2 regions of the Aquibium microcysteis genome follow, and region 1 is predicted to be linked to the other one. Evidence: predicted binding sites of a transcription regulator. Region 1 holds the regulator's gene; the other holds the start of a gene.

Region 1 (8,249 bases):
AGGAACTTGAGGTCACGATCGTTCAGCGCCTGGACGCCGAGCGAGACGCGGTTGACGCCGGCCGCGCGATAGCCGCGAAAGCGCTCCGCCTCGACCGACGACGGATTGGCCTCCAGCGTCACCTCGATGCCGGCCGGCACCGTCCAGTTCGCTGCGATCGCGTCGAGGATGGTGCCGACCGTTCCGGGCTCCATCAGCGACGGCGTGCCGCCGCCGAGGAAGACGCTGGTGACCGTGCGCGGCCCGGACTGCGCGCGCATCGAGGCGAGTTCGGTCTCGAAGGCGCGGGCGAAGCGCACCTGGTCCGGCGGCTGGTGGCGGACATGCGAGTTGAAGTCGCAATAGGGGCACTTGGCCGCGCAGAAGGGCCAGTGCACGTAGATGCCGAAGCCGGGCGACCGGTCGTCCGCGAGCAACGTTCCGCCGTCCGGCGTGGCACGAAAGCCCAGCACCGTCATGCCGACCCCAGCTTCGCCCGGGCGAACTTCTGGAAGGCGCGGGCGCGGTGCGAGAGCGCCGTCTCCTGCCCGGGTTTCCAGCCATGCTTCTCTTCGGCCGTCATCTCGCCGAAGGTGATCTCGAAGCCGTGCGGCTGGAAAACGGGATCATAACCGAAGCCGTCGCTGCCGCGCGGCGGCCAGACCAGCGTCCCTTCCGCCTCGCCGCGGAAATATTCGGCCGTTCCGTCGGGCTCGCACAGGCACAGCACCGCCACGAAGCGGCCGGTCCGCTGCGCGGGCTCCATGGCGCCCTTCGCGGCCAGCAGCGACTGCGTCTTCTCCATCGCCATCATGAAGTCGCGCGTACCGTCGGGGCGGGTCGCCCAGTCGGCGGTGTAGACCCCCGGCGCGCCGTCCAGCGCGTCGACGCAGAGCCCGGAATCGTCCGACATCGCCGGCAGGCCGGTCGCCTTCGCCGCAGCGAAGGCCTTGAGGTAGGCGTTTTCCTCGAACGTCGTGCCAGTCTCCTCCGGCTCGGGCAGGCCGTAGTCCTTTGCCGATTTCGCCTCGATGCCGAAGGGCGCCATCAGATCCGCGAATTCGCGCAGCTTGCCGGCATTGTGGCTGGCGACGACGATCTTCCGCCCTGCGAGAGAATTCATGCGATGCCCCAGATGCGCGGTTCGGCGAATTCCAGCGAATTGCCGGACGGATCGCGGAAATAGATGGACCGGCCGCCCTGCGGCCATTCGAAATCGGCCTCGACGGCTATGCCGCGGGCCAGGAGATGCGCCTTCCAGCCGTCGATCTCGCCCGCCGAGGCAGAGAAGCAGAGGTGGCCCCGGCCGCGTGCGCCATGCGGCGGCACCGGCAGCCTGGCATCCGGCGCCGGCGGAATGACCGTCGCCTCCGGCTGGAAGAGCAGCAGGACGCCCGGGCCGCAACGAAAGAAGACATGACGCCCGTCCACCTTCGCGATCCGCTCCAGTCCCAGGACCTCGGCGTAGAAGGCCTCGGCCGCGTCGAGATCGGCCACGTAGAGCGCGGATTCGAGGATCGACGCTGGCGTCATGTCCGGTTTCCCGACTGTTCGCGGCCGCGGCCGGCCTCAGGCGACCGCCATCTTCTGCAGGTCGACGAGGCGCGCGATGCCTTTCCTGGCCAGTGCCATCAGCTCGGCGAACTGCGCCTCCGAGAAGGCGTCGCCCTCGGCCGTGCCCTGGATCTCGACGATGCCGCCCTTGCCGGTCATGACGAAGTTGGCGTCGGCGCCGGCGGACGAATCTTCGACATAGTCGAGGTCGATAACGCAGGTGCCGCCATGGATGCCGCAGGAGATCGCCGCGACGTGGTCCTTGAGCACCTTGCTCACCGTCAGCATCTTGCGCGCTTCCATCCAGGCCAGGCAGTCGTAGAGCGCGACGAAGCCGCCTGTGATGGAGGCCGTGCGCGTGCCGCCGTCGGCCTGGATCACGTCGCAGTCGACCGTGATCTGCACCTCGCCCAGCGCTTCCAGATCGACGACCGCGCGCAGCGAGCGGCCGATCAGCCGCTGGATCTCCAGGGTGCGGCCGCCCTGCTTGCCGGCGGAGGCTTCGCGGCGCATCCGGTCGCCGGTGGCGCGCGGCAGCATGCCGTATTCGGCCGTCACCCAGCCCTTGCCGCTGTTGCGCAGCCATGGCGGCACGCGCTCCTCGAGGCTTGCCGTGCAGAGCACGTGCGTGTCGCCGAACTTGACGAGGCAGGAGCCCTCGGCATGCTTGGAGACGCCGCGTTCGAAGCTGACGGCGCGCATCTCGTCTGGCTGGCGCTTGGAAGGACGCATCGGGGTTCCTCGGTCTCTGTAAAGGGCGGCTTTTAGCCCCTGCCGGGCAGCGACGCAAAGGGAAAGGAGCCGTGATCGGCGTTGTGTTCGTGCCGCTCCGGATTATATGGTTCTTTCCGGAGTTCCGCCCCCATGACGAAGCCGATCACCGACCCGACCCTTCAGTCCCTCGACGTCCGTTCCCGCGAGATCTTCAGGCTCATCGCCGATTCCTACATGCGCGACGGCGAGCCGGTGGGCTCGCGCAACCTCGCCCGCCTGCTACCCTCGTCGCTGTCGCCGGCCACGGTGCGCAACGTGATGAGCGACCTCGAGCATCTCGGCCTGATCTATTCGCCGCACGTGTCGGCCGGCCGGCTGCCGACGCAGAAGGGGCTGCGCTTCTTCGTGGACGCCTTCATGGAGATCGGCGACCTGTCGGAAGAGGAGCGCCGCAGCATCGACGCGCAGGTCAGGGCCTCGGGCCGCGGCGCCTCGCTGGAGCACATGCTGACCGAGGCGAGCACCATGCTGTCGGGCATGTCGCGCGGCGCGGGCGTCGTGCTCGCCGGCAAGACGGAGACGGCGCTGAAGCACATCGAGTTCATCCAGCTCGAGCCGGACAAGGCGCTGGCGGTTCTGGTGTCGCATTCGGGCGATGTCGAGAACCGCGTCATCGACCTGCCGGCCGGCGTCACGCTCTCGCAGCTGCACGAGGCCTCCAACTACCTGAACGCCCATATCCGCGGCCGGACGCTGGCCGAGGCGCGTGCCGAGATCGCCCGGCTGCGCGAGGAGACCCGCCAGGCACTCGACAGCCTGTCGCAGGACCTCGTCGAGAAGGGCCTCGCCGTCTGGGGCGGCACCGAGACCGGGACGCCGTCGCGCCTCATCGTGCGCGGCCGCGCCAACCTGCTCGAGAACGTCACCGCGCAGGCCGACATCGAGATGCTCAAGCACCTTTTCGAGGATCTCGAGACCAAGGAGGGCCTGATCCAGCTGCTCGAACTCGCCGAGCAGGGGCCGGGCGTGCGCATCTTCATCGGCTCCGAGAACAAGCTCTTTTCCCTGTCGGGCTCCTCTCTGGTCGTCGCCCCCTACCGCGACAAGGACGCACGCGTCATCGGCGCGCTCGGCGTCATCGGCCCGACGCGGCTCAACTATGCCCGCATCGTGCCGATGGTCGACTACACCGCCCAGATGATCTCGCGGATGCTTGGGTGAGTTGCCGGCCCCTTGATTTTTGCCCCCCGAGCCTCGATATCGGGCGCAACCCACCGACCGGAATTCGAGCATACGGGATCAAGCGATGAGCGACCATCCGAACCAGGAACGCGCCCCCGACATGGATGCGGCGAAGCCCGAGGCCGGCAGCCCGGCCACCGACGGCCAGCCGGCCGATGCGCAAGCCGGCGAAGCCGCCCAGGCAGCCGATTTCGAAGCCTTCATGCGGCTGGCGAAGGAAAACGAGGAGCTGAAGGACAAGGCGCTCAGGCTTGCCGCCGAGATGGAGAACCTGCGCCGCCGCACCGCCCGCGACGTTCACGACGCCCGCGCCTACGCGATCGCCAACTTCGCCCGCGACATGCTGACCGTCTCCGACAACCTCCAGCGCGCGCTGGCCGCCGTGCCCGCCGAGGCGAAGGAGAAGGGCGAAGCCGGATTCGCGGCGCTGCTCGAAGGCGTCGAGATGACCGAACGCGGCATGCTGTCGACGCTGGAACGCCACGGCGTGAAGAAGATCGAACCCGAGGGCGAGCGCTTCGACCCGAACTTCCACCAGGCGATGTTCGAGGTGCCGAACCCGGATCTGCCGGCCAACACCGTGGTCCAGGTCGTGCAGACCGGCTACGTCATCGGCGAACGCATGCTGCGCCCCGCCATGGTCGGCGTGTCGAAGGGTGGCCCCAAGGGCGCACCGGCCGCCGAAGCTGCTCCGGCGGAAGACGCGAAGGGCTGAGCGGGAGGCATCCCGGCGCTTTGCCCCTCGGCGGCCTGCTCGGCCGCCGGTGCCTTGCAAGCTCGCGCTCCACGACACCCCCCTCTGCCTGCCGGCATCTCCCCCTCAAGGGGGGAGATCGGCGGTTTCGTCCTGCAACGCAGGCAATGTGCGCGCGAAGCCCGCGGAGCGTGTGCTCCGCAAGTCTTCGACGTGGCAGGGAGAGCGGCGCCGCCGACGCTGCCGATCTCCCCCCGTGAGGGGGAGATGCCGGCAGGCAGAGGGGGGTGCCGCAGAGCGCGACCTTCAGACGGGCGGCGGGATCGACGCTGCAGACGATCCGATCCCCTCTCCGATCCCCCGTCTGGCGCAGCCGCCTCCATCCGCGCTAAGCCTGTCGCAGGAGGCCCGCCATGATCCCGATCCTCGCATTCGACTATGCCGGCGTGGCCGTGTTCGCCGCGACCGGCGCGCTGGCGGCCTCGCGCAAGGAGCTCGACATCATCGGCTTCGTCTTCATGGCCTGCGTGACGGGCACCGGCGGCGGCACGCTGCGCGACCTGATCCTCGGCGTGCCGGTGTTCTGGACCGTCAACCAGGACTACATCCTGGTCTGCGCGGCGGTCGCCGTCATCGTCTACTTCACCGCCCATCTGCTGGAGTCGCGCTACAAGCTGCTGCTCTGGCTCGACGCCGTCGGGCTCGCCGCCTACTGCGTCTTCGGCGCCTACAAGGGCCTGATCGTCACCGGCTCGGCCACCATCGCCATCGTCATGGGCGTGATGACCGCGACCTTCGGCGGCATCGTCCGCGACATCGCCGCACAGGAACCCTCGGTGCTGCTGCGCCCCGAAATCTACGTCACCGCCGCGCTCTCCGGCGCCGCCACCTTCACGCTGCTCGCCATCCTCGGCCTGACCATGCCGCTCGCCGCGGTCCTCGGGGCGCTGGCCGCCTTCGCGGTGCGCGGCGGCGCATTGTGGTTCGGCTGGACCTTCCCGCCCTACCGGAGCCGGCCGGGGCGGCGGCCGGAGGACATCGTCTGAAAGGCTGCGGCGGGATGCCGTCCTTCGTCTTCCGCAGCGATGCAAGTGGAAGACCGTCCCGCCCCGCGACTTCGCACAAATTCGCGTCAAATGTCGCAACCCTCATCATTCTTGTCTTAATTTGCCTCGGGCAAAGAATGTTTCGGGACAAGATTGTTCAAGGGGGTACCCGAATGTTCAACACTGCCACGGTGCGCGCTGCGGCCGCGCTCGCCACCTCGCTCGCCCTGATCTCGACCGCCACAGCGGGCGAAGTCTGTGCCGGTTACGGCCCGCAGGCCCCACGCGACATTTCAAGCCTTGCCGGGACCAATTCTCGCGTCTTCGCCGCCGCACCGGCGCCGGAGGCGATGAACCTCTGCAACATCCACACCCATGCCAATGCCGAGCACAAGGGGCCGGGCTTCTCGATCAGCGCCGGTGCCGGCGAGCATGGCGGCTTCCGCTGCAACGATGCGGACAGCCTGACGCCCGCCGAACGCGAGAAGCCCGAACATGTCGAGCACGGCTTCCACGGCGTGGAGCCCGGCGACACGATCGAGGTCCACTGGGTCTACAGCTCCTGCGACGTCGCGCCCGGCGAGGGCCTCGGCGCCTGCATGAGCGAGACCTGCACCAACCCGCAGCTGCGGGTGGAATCGCAGGTGTTCCTGCTGGTGAACGACGCGCGTGCGCTCGACTTCGCCGATTTCGCCGAAACCGTGCGCCAGGGCGACGGCCACCATCAGCCGAAGGCGCTGCCGCGCGGCACCGGCACGCCGGTCGTCTTCGCCGGCTCCACGACCGGCCCGAAATACACCGAGAGCGCCTGCTCGCCGCTCCAGGTGACCTGGAGCGTCCGCCCCGACTGCGCCCGCCTCGACATCGGCTCGCTGCATGCCTGGGCGGCAAAGGGCAACGTCTTCAAGGAAGAGCACGCCCACGGCGTGCGGCAGCTGGTCACGACCTCCGAACTGCTCGCCCCCATCCGCTGAGCAAGCCCCCGGAGCCGCGACCGCCAAGCGCTCGCGGCGCCGTTGCCCTGTCCGTCGGGCCCGGGGATGGCGGCGGCGCGACGCCGGCGTGACGGGCGCCATGACATCGACCATCGGCGGCCTCGTCCGCGCATCGCCGCGCATGAGGCCGCCGCGCTTCTTCGCTCCAGAACGCGTTTCACCGTCGTCCTCGGAGCACGCGCGGTTTCGGCTGGACGTTTCCGACGCCCGACCTCACCAGCCAGAAGGCGACCGCCGGCACGCTCCGCACCGTGCGACATCTTGAGGCCGTGACGTTGGCGAGGCGTGCCCCATATCCCGGGTCATGGCCACGCTCACCATCTGGTTCGACGGTTCCTGCCCGCTCTGCACGCGCGAGATCATGCTGATGAAGCGCCTCGACCGCCGCGGCGCCATCGACTTCATCGACGTCGCGGCATCCAGCGTCGCGGACTGCCCCATCGACCGCGCCGAACTGCTCGCCCGGTTTCACGCCCGGGAGAACGGCGTGCTCGTGTCGGGCGCCGGCGCCTTCGCAGCCATGTGGCGGGCAATCCCGCTTCTGCGCCCCCTCGGCGTGCTGGCCCGCATCCCGCTCGTGCTGGCCGTGCTGGAGCGCTGCTACGTGGCCTTCCTGCGCGTCCGGCCGCGGCTGCAGCGCCTCGCCCGCCGGTCGGCGCCGGCATGATGCGCCGCGGCGATCCGGTCGGGCCCGGCCAGGAAAGCGTGTGGTCCTATCCGCGCCCGGCCATCGCCGAGCCGAGCCCCTGCCACATCGTCATCGAACATGGCGGGCGACGGATCGCCGAGACCCGGTCGGCCGTGCGGACGCTCGAGACCAGCCACCCGCCATCCTGGTACATCCCGCCGGCCGACATCGCGCCGGGCGTGCTGCGCAGGGCGGCGGGAACCTCGCTCTGCGAATGGAAAGGCACTGCCGTCTACTGGGACGTCCTAGTGGGAGACACCGTGCTGCCCCGGGTCGGCTGGAGCTACCCCAACCCGACGCCGGCCTTCGCGCTCCTGCGCGACCACGTCGCCTTCTATGCCGGGCCCTTCGACCGGTGCACGGTGGACGGCGAAACCGTGACGCCCCAGCCCGGCCGCTTCTACGGCGGATGGATCACCAGCCGGGTCGTCGGCCCGTTCAAGGGCGGGCCGGGGACGATGGGATGGTAGGCCGCAGGCAGGAGAAGCGGCCTCCGGAATGGTACTGAGACGTCGTCCGCAGATCAGCCCGCGATGAAGGTGGGGTACGCGGCACTGAAAGCGGCGCCCCCTCACCCCAACCCCACCTGCTCCGCCGCCTCGCGCAAACTCCGCATCGGCCGCGGCCCCACCTGCTGGATGACGATGCCGGCCGCCAGCGAGCCGAGCTTGCCGCAGTCGGCGAGCGAGCGGCCGGTGGTGTAGCCGTGGAGGAAGCCGGCGGCGTAGAGGTCGCCGGCGCCGGTGGTGTCGACGAGCTCGGCGATCTCGATGGCGTCGACCTGCACCGTCTCGTGCCCGCGCACGATCACCGAGCCGCGCTCGGAGCGGGTGATGGCGGCGAGCCGGCAGTCCTTGCGGATCGCCTCGAGGCCGGCCTCGAAGGACGAGGTCTGGTAGAGCGACTTCATCTCGCTCTCGTTGGCGAAGACGATGTCGACCGTGCCCGAGCGCATCAGGTCGAGGAATTCGTCGCGGTAGCGGTCGACGCAGAAGGGGTCGGAGAGCGTCATCGACACCTCGCGCCCGGCGGCGTGCGCCAGTGCGGCCGTACGGCGGATCGCCTGCTTGGCCAGCGGCGGGTCCCAGAGATAGCCCTCGAAATAGGTGACCTTGGCGCCCTGCGCCTTTTCTTCCTCGACGTCGTCCGGCCCCAGTTCCACGCACGCGCCGAGATAGGTGTTCATGGAGCGCTCGCCGTCGGGCGTGACGAAGATCATCGAGCGGGCGGTGGGCGGAAAGCCCGTCAGCGGCTGCGTGTCGAAGGCCACCCCTTGAGCGCGGATGTCGTGGGCGAAGAGGCCGCCGAGCGGGTCGTTCGAGACCTTGCCGAAATAG
Region 2 (8,249 bases), 3.0 Mb from region 1:
CCCCTCGCATTTCCGACCGGTTGGCTGGAAGGAGCCGGATCCTCGGGTCAAGCCCGAGGACAGGCTTAGAAGTCCATGCCGCCCATGCCGCCCATGCCGCCGCCCATTCCGCCGGGCATGCCGCCGCCGGCCGCTTCCTTCTTCGGAGCCTCGGCGATCATGGCCTCGGTGGTGACCAGCAGGCCGGCGACCGAAGCCGCGTCCTGGAGGGCGGTGCGGACGACCTTGACCGGGTCGACGATGCCCATGGCGATCATGTCGCCGAACTCGCCGGTCTGGGCGTTGTAGCCGTAGGTCTCGCTGCCGTTGTCGAGGATGCGGCCGGCCACGATCGACGCCTCGGCGCCGGCGTTGGACGCGATCTGACGGCAGGGAGCCTGCAGGGCGCGGCGGACGATGGCGATGCCGGCCTTCTGGTCGGCATTGGCGCCTTCACCCTGAATGGCCAGCGAGGCGCGCAGGAGCGCGGTGCCGCCGCCGGGAACGATGCCTTCTTCCACGGCCGCGCGGGTCGCGTTGAGGGCGTCGTCGACGCGGTCCTTCTTCTCCTTGACCTCGACCTCGGTCGAGCCGCCGACGCGGATCACCGCGACGCCGCCCGCGAGCTTGGCCAGGCGCTCCTGGAGCTTCTCGCGATCGTAGTCCGAGGTGGTCTCCTCGATCTGCTGCTTGATCTGGGCGACGCGGCCCTGGATCTCTTCCTTCTTGCCGGCGCCGTCGACGATGGTGGTGTTCTCCTTGGAGATCGACACCTTCTTGGCGCGGCCGAGCATGTCGAGGCCGACGTTCTCGAGCTTGATGCCGAGGTCTTCCGAGATCACCTGGCCGCCGGTGAGGATCGCGATGTCCTCCAGCATGGCCTTGCGGCGATCACCGAAGCCCGGAGCCTTGACGGCGGCGATCTTCAGGCCGCCACGCAGCTTGTTGACGACGAGCGTCGCAAGAGCCTCGCCCTCGACGTCCTCGGAGATGATGACCAGCGGCTTGGAGGTCTGGACGACCGCCTCGAGCACCGGCAGCATCGCCTGGAGGTTCGACAGCTTCTTCTCGTGCAGGAGGATGTAGGCGTCCTCGAGCTCGGCCACCATCTTGTCGGGGTTGGTGACGAAGTAGGGCGACAGGTAGCCGCGGTCGAACTGCATGCCTTCGACGACCTCGAGCTCGGTCTCGGCGGTCTTGGCTTCCTCGACGGTGATGACACCCTCGTTGCCGACCTTCTGCATGGCCTCGGCGATCATCTCGCCGATTTCCTTCTCGCCGTTGGCCGAGATGGTGCCGACCTGCGCGACTTCTGCGGAGGTGTTGATCTTCTTGGCGCTCTTGACGAGGCTGGCGACGGCTTCCGTCACGGCGAGGTCGATGCCGCGCTTCAGGTCCATCGGGTTCATGCCGGCGGCCACGGCCTTGTGGCCTTCCTGGACGATCGCCTGGGCCAGAACGGTCGCGGTCGTGGTGCCGTCACCGGCGATGTCGTTGGTCTTGGAGGCCACTTCGCGCACCATCTGGGCGCCCATGTTCTCGAACTTGTCCTCCAGCTCGATCTCCTTGGCGACGGTGACGCCGTCCTTGGTGATGCGCGGAGCGCCGAACGACTTGTCGATGACGACGTTGCGGCCCTTCGGACCGAGGGTCACCTTCACCGCGTCGGCGAGGATGTTGACGCCGCGCAGCATCCGCTCGCGGGCATCACGGGAAAAACGTACTTCCTTGGCAGCCATGTCTCAGCTCCTCAACAGTTTCGGCCGGTCGTCGTGCCTGGCCGTGGATCGGTTTGAATCAGGGGCTCGGCTCAGCCGATGATGCCCATGATGTCGGATTCCTTCATGATCAGCAGGTCTTCGCCGTTGAGCTTGACCTCGGTGCCCGACCACTTGCCGAAGAGCACGCGGTCGCCGGCCTTGACGTCCAGCGGAACCAGCTTGCCCGACTCGTCGCGCGCGCCGGAGCCGACGGCGATGATCTCGCCTTCCTGCGGCTTCTCCTTGGCGGTGTCCGGGATGATGATGCCGCCCTTGGTCTTCTCTTCCGACTGGACCCGGCGGACCACCACGCGGTCGTGCAGCGGGCGGAAATTCGTCTGTGACATGTTGGTATCCTCGATGCGGATGATGGAATTGTCCCGTCCGGCGGAACCGGACCGCGTTAGCACTCACCCGAAGGGAGTGCTAACGCGCCGCTCAGATAGGCGGATCGATCCGCGCTGTCAAGGGAAAGTGGAGAGCGTCCGGAGGGGGCGAGGCCCCCCTGCGCCGCGTACGGAACCGGACTTCACGCCGGCACCGCGCGGGCTACAGATGGCCATCCGCCGGTCGCCGTTCAAGACGCCCGCGACCGTTCGCGCGACCGCACGCCGCAGGACGACGAGGGGGACGGCCGGCGCGTGTCCGCCGGCCTTGCCCGGAGCATGCGCCGCGTCAGCCGACGAAGCGGAGGTTGGACAGTTCGTCGGCGATTTCCTTGAAGGTCTTTTCGAGCTCGCCGCCGGTGGTGTTCCAGAACAGCTTGGCGGCGTTTCCGTCGGCGTCCTTGCGGAATTTCGAATCGGAGGCGCAGGCCTTCAGCGCGGTAATCTGGCCGGCTTCGTCGGTCTTGCTGGAACTCAGGTCGAGCGCCACCGTCATCACGGTGACGCCGCTGGACTTGGCGTTCTCGCAGATGGCGTTCATGTGCTGGGTCATCGCGGTGGTGTAATTGGAATTCGAATAGGTGGAACTGCTCGCCGTCGTCCCCATGAAGATGCGCGACTTCGACTGTCCGGACTGGTTGACGGCCGTGTAGCCGTAGGCCGAGTAGATCGACTTGTTGCCCGCCGCATCGGCATAGCCGAGCGAGCTCGGCGTGTAGTAGGTGTTCGCGCCATCGGTGAGCACGATCACCACCTTGTCGTTTCCCTTCTCCGCCTCGGAGCGTCCCTCGGTGAAGGGCGCCGCGTGCGACAGCGTGCGCCAGCCCCAGGCGATGCCTTCCGGCACGTTCGTGGCGCCGAGCGGCGACATGGCGTCGATGGCGTTGGTCATGGCGGTCTTGCCGGCGACGGTCGTCACGTCCGTCAGGGCCGTGATGGGCTTCGTCGTGCAGGATTCGTTCGGTCCCGCGCCGCTGCCCGCCGCCGACGTGTCGTTGGGCTCGAAGTATTTCGGCATGTACTTCTGGCGTGTGCTGCTGCTCGACGACGAGGTCTGGTCGGCCCAGTAGCTGTTCGGCGCGCTTCCGTTCGAGCTCAGGTCCGTCTCGTCCGGGGCGAACATGGGCACGAAGAGGGTCGCCGGGGTCGAGGTCGTCGGTGCGGCATCGTTGAGGTTGTAGGGATGCGGTCGGACCTCGACGCAGCCCTGCCAGCTGGCATAGCTGCCGTAGGTGTAGCTGTAGGAACCGTAGTCGACCCAGCCATAGTTCCGGCAGCTGCCGCTGCTGCGGTAGCGCGTACAGACATACTGCCAGTCGCTGTTCCAGGTCTGGCTCGTGACGCGCTGCATGTCGTTGAAGAGGCTGAAGCGTGTGACCTTCTGGCCGGCGGCGCTACCCCAGCCGCTGCCGGCCTTGTAGTAGATGCCGCCCGACAACGTGACCTGCCTGTTCGACGGCATGGTCGACCAGTCGAAATTCTCGTGATGCACGGGCGAACGGCCGTCCGTGTCCATCCATGCCGCCGAGGCGTTGGTCGGTCCCACGTTCACCGAGGCGGCGAAAGGGACGAGCGAGAACTGCACCGGCTTGTCGACCTGCTTGATCTGGGCGGCCTGTCCGGCCAGCGTGTCGACCAGCTGCTTTGCAGCCGTCTTGAGGAGATCGATGCGCTTCTTGCCCGAGCCCGAGCCGGTGAAGTCCATAGAACCGGAGTTGTCGAGGACGAGCGCGACCTCCAGCGTGTTCTTGAGCCGCACCTTGGTCTGCGCGGAAATCTCCAGCGCGGTCTCGTCGAGCGAGAGGAGGGAGGCGAAGGTGTCGAAGAAGAAGGGCTGGAACGAAAAGGTGGCGTCGATGGTGAGCAGCCCGCCGCCGGTGTCGCTGCTCGGAAGGGTCAGGTTGAAGTCCGCGCTGCTGGTGTCGATGCCGTTCATGTTCGCCTGGAAGAAGTCCTTGGCATAGGTCTCCGTATCGGCCGCCGTGCCGCCGGCGATGTAGAAGCGGGCCGCGGCGATGCCGGCGGCATCCAGCGCGTTCAGCGCCAGCGAACGCTGCCGGCTCATTTCCGAGTAGTCGACCGCCAGCGCCAGCGCCCCGAGGATCGGCACGATCGACACCGCCGTCGCGATCGCGAAATTGCCGCGCCGGTCCTCAAGAAATCTGCGGAACATCCTGCACCCCTGCACCATCATGCCGGCGCATCCTGCCAGAGCGGTGCTAAGGTCCCGTTTGCGGTACGGTTCGAATGCCGGGTGCCGCGTCAACCGGGTGTTAACCGGCCTGTGCGTCGGCCATCGCGCCCGGCGTGTTCGCCGGCCCCGGGCGCAACCGCTTCGGCTCGGCGAAACGCGGACCGACCATCAGGTCGATGCCGAGGTCGAGCAGTTCGACCGCGTCCTCGTCGCTGCGGATCCCGCGCGCGACCAGCGCCAGACCTTCGGCCCGGGCCATGGCGACCAGTTCGGCGCCCATGGCCGCACCGCGGCGGATCTTCAGTCGGTCGAGCAGACGGTCGGCGTCGGCCTTCAGCGCCACGGTGCCGCGGTCGCGCAGCATGCGGATGCCTTCGGCCGGCTTGTCCCAGCCCTCGGCGGCGAAGCCAAGCCCGCAGGATGCGAGCGTGTCGATGCCGGCGGCGACGGCACCGGTGGAGGCGGCCAGCAGCGGGGCAGGGACCGACAGCACGAGCTGGTCGGCGAGAGCGGGATTGATGGTCACGAGCGCGGCGATCTCGGCGCAGTCCTTCGGATTGAGCAGCAGTTCCTCCGACACGGGGCAGTGCAGGGGCAGCCTGTCGCCCTTCGACCCCAGCCGGCGGCGCGCGATCTCGGCCGCGCGCAGGACCAGTGCCTTCTCGAACGCATTGCGGCGGACATGCCTTGTGGCGGACGACAGCCGGTGGATGTGGAGCGTCCTGCCGTCGATCTCCAGGCAGGCGTGGACGTCGAAGGCGACGCCGGCGTTGCGCGACACCGACACGATCGGCTCCAGGCTGAGCTCGAGTTCGCCGTCGTCCAGGATCCGGGCGAGGGCGATCTCGGTCGCGTCGGCGGGATCGGTCTTCGGCAGGCGGCGCCTGCCGGCCATCACCGGGTGTGGGATGACGTCGGCGGCGAGGGCGGGGGCCGCCGCCGACGCGCCGCGCAGGGCGACCGTGTCGATCTCGGTGCGCAGGCGCTCCTCGAGCAGCAGCCGCTCCGCGTCGGCAGCCTTGGTGCGGGCGTCGAGCGCGGCCAGCGCCGCATCGAGACCACGAGACAGCCGCGCCAGCTCGGACCTCGCCTTCCACGCCGTCCAGGTGGCGAGCCCCGCGGCCGCGAGCGCGACGGCCGCCAGCAGCAGGCTGACGAGGACCATGCCCGGCGCCGCGGCAGGGCCACCCGCACCTGCCGCAGCCGGCGAAGCCGCCGCGGCATGAAGCGCGGTTCCAACAACGGCCGCGGCAATGGCGGCACAGGCGATCTGTCGCATAACCCGTCCCTGGGGTCGGTGACGCGGACGCTCCCTCGCCGGGCGCCCGCCGTCACACGTCTCGTCCATCATACTGCAAGCCATTCTGCACCGCGAATGTGAAGCGAAACATAATGACAGGGTGAACGGCTTCAGTTAATGCCGGGGCCGCCGCGGCCCGGCGGGCGGCGGCAGGATCAACGGCCCAGCGAGGAGCGCCGATGCCCGACCAGCCGAGAATGATCGCATCGCTCGACGAGGTGGCCGACGGGTACGCCGCCCTGCTGTGCGACGTCTGGGGCGTGATTCACAACGGCATCCGGGCATTCGACGAGGCTTCCGAAGCGCTGGTGCGGGCGCGCGGGAAGGGCCTCGCGGTCGTCCTGATCACCAATGCGCCGCGCCCCTTTCCGGATGTCGAGGCGCAGCTCGGCGCGCTCGGCGTGCCTACGGAAGCCTATGACCGGATCGTCACCTCGGGCGACGTCACGCGGGACCTGATCGCGGAAGGCTCGCGGCGGGTGTTCCATATCGGACCCGATCGCGACCTGTCGATCTATGACGGCATGGACGTCGAACTCTGCGAGGAGCCGGAAGCGTCGAGCGTCGTCTGCACGGGACTGTTCGACGACGAGACGGAGACACCGGACGACTACGCCGACCTCCTGCAGCGGCTGCGCGCCCGCAACCTGCCGTTCATCTGCGCCAATCCCGACATCGTGGTGGAGCGCGGCGACCGGCTGATCTGGTGCGCCGGCGCGCTCGCCCGCGACTTCTCGCAGCTCGGCGGCCGCACGCTGATCTCGGGCAAGCCGCATCGCCCGATCTACGAGGCTGCGCTGAAGGCCGCCGGAGAGGTGCTGGGTCGGACGATCGGACCCTCCGACGTGCTGGCGATCGGCGACGGCGCGCTGACCGACCTGAAAGGCGCGACGCAGAACGACATCGACGCCCTCTACGTGTCCGGCGGCATCCACGCCCGCGACTACGGCGACACGCTGTCGCCCGATCCGGTGCGGCTGGCCGCCTTCCTCGACAGGCACGGCCACGCGCCGGCGGCCGTCATCCCGCGGCTGCGCTGAGAAATCGCCAGGACGAAGAGCGCGATGAGCCCGAAGCCCTTTCAGCGGATCGCCGATCCGGCAGCCCTGCCTGCTTCCCTGCGCGGCGGGGTGGCGGCGATCGGCAATTTCGACGGGGTGCATCGCGGCCACGTGTCGGTGCTCGATCGGGCGCGGGCGCTGGCCGAACGGATGGGCGCACCGGCCCTGGCTCTGACCTTCGAGCCGCATCCGCGGTCGGTGTTCCGGCCCGAGAAGCCGGTGTTCCGGCTGACCCCGGCGCCGCTGAAGGCCGAACTGATCCGCCGCGCGGGTTTCGATGCCGTCGTGGAGCAGGCGTTCTCGCGCGAATTCTCAGGCCTCAGCGCGGAGGACTTCGTCGGCCGTGTGCTGACCGACGGCCTCGGCATCGCCCATGCGGTGACCGGATTCGATTTCCATTTCGGCAAGAATCGCCAGGGCGGACCCGCCTATCTGATGGAAGCCGGACAGCGGCATGGCTTCGGCGTCACGCTGGTCGACGCGCTGCGCGACGAGGGGGCCGACGTCGTCTCGTCGAGCCGCATCCGCACGCTGCTGGAAGAGGGCGCCGTGGCCGAGGCGGCGGGACTGCTCGGCTACCGGTACACGGTGGAGGCCGAGATCGTCGGCGGCAAACAGCTCGGCCGGACCCTCGGGTATCCGACGGCGAACATGGCCCTGCCGCCGGAGACGGGCCTGAAATACGGCATCTATGCCGTGCGCCTGCGGCGGCCGGACGGGTCGCTCCACGACGGCGTGGCAAGCTTCGGCCGGCGCCCGACGGTGGACGCCGACGGCGCACCGCTGCTGGAGACCTTCGTCTTCGACTTCTCGGGCAGTCTCTACGGCGAGACCTGCCGCGTCTCGCTGTTCGGCTTCCTGCGCGGGGAGGAGAAGTTCGACGGACTCGACGCGCTGGTGGCCCAGATGAAGCGCGACGAAGCCGAGGCGCGGGCGCTGCTGGCGGGCGTGCGTCCGCTTTCGGCCGTCGACGTGGAGCTGTGCTTTTCGGGCTGACGATCACGCGGCTGTTTATCGACGCGGTGCCGGGGTTCTGGCAAAGCTCCGGCAGATGGGGAAGACGGGGCAGACTGCGGGACAGAAGCGGATCCTGATCACGGGGGCGACGTCGGGCATCGGCCTGGCGCTCGCCCGCCGGCACGCTCTGCATGCGACGGTGCTGGCGGCGGGGCGGAGACCGGCCGCGGAGGCCCGCGAGGTGCTTCCCGACGGCGTCGTCTACGTTCAGGCAGACCAGCACGAGCCGGAGCAGGCGGCTGCTGCGGTCCTCTCGGCGCTGGACGAGCTCGGCTGGGACGGCCTCGACCTCGCCATCCTCAATGCCGGCACGGGCCATGCCGTCGATCCCGCCGAGGAGACGCCGCAGATGCTGCGCGCCGTGCTCGACGTCAATCTTTTCGGCGCGATCGTGCTTTCGCAGGCGCTGCGGCCGCGGCTCGAGGCGGGGCAGGGGCGGCTGGTGCTGATCGGTTCGACCGCCCGCAAGGGGGCGGCCGCCTTTGCCAGCTACGCCGCCGCCAAGGCCGGTCTGCACGGATTCGGCCGCGCGCTCGCCGAGGAATGGCGGGG

Evidence for each region. Region 1 encodes HrcA, which represses chaperone genes, less so after heat shock. Its sites were predicted from a motif close to GTTAGCACTCNCNNNNNGNGAGTGCTAAC; they were not measured.
Region 2: the regulator HrcA is predicted to act here: its motif matches at 2,142-2,170, upstream of groES (co-chaperone GroES).

The regions. Positions count from the first base shown of each region.
Region 1 is NZ_CP061080.1:5,273,456-5,281,704, reverse strand. Features, by position in the region: gene hemW (radical SAM family heme chaperone HemW) at 1-458, opposite strand, end outside; gene rdgB (RdgB/HAM1 family non-canonical purine NTP pyrophosphatase) at 455-1,102, opposite strand; gene IAI54_RS24900 (VOC family protein) at 1,099-1,512, opposite strand; gene rph (ribonuclease PH) at 1,549-2,265, opposite strand; gene hrcA (heat-inducible transcriptional repressor HrcA) at 2,398-3,468, shown strand; gene grpE (nucleotide exchange factor GrpE) at 3,554-4,204, shown strand; gene IAI54_RS24880 (trimeric intracellular cation channel family protein) at 4,597-5,229, shown strand; gene IAI54_RS24875 (delta-class carbonic anhydrase) at 5,403-6,203, shown strand; gene IAI54_RS24870 (thiol-disulfide oxidoreductase DCC family protein) at 6,529-6,891, shown strand; gene IAI54_RS24865 (DUF427 domain-containing protein) at 6,888-7,382, shown strand; gene IAI54_RS24860 (adenosine kinase) at 7,484-8,249, opposite strand, start outside.
Region 2 is NZ_CP061080.1:2,320,891-2,329,139, reverse strand. Features, by position in the region: gene groL (chaperonin GroEL) at 66-1,718, opposite strand; gene groES (co-chaperone GroES) at 1,790-2,086, opposite strand; gene IAI54_RS10805 (pilus assembly protein) at 2,415-4,298, opposite strand; gene IAI54_RS10800 (EAL domain-containing protein) at 4,399-5,484, opposite strand; gene IAI54_RS10795 (TIGR01459 family HAD-type hydrolase) at 5,799-6,659, shown strand; gene IAI54_RS10790 (bifunctional riboflavin kinase/FAD synthetase) at 6,684-7,676, shown strand; gene IAI54_RS10785 (SDR family NAD(P)-dependent oxidoreductase) at 7,732-8,249, shown strand, end outside.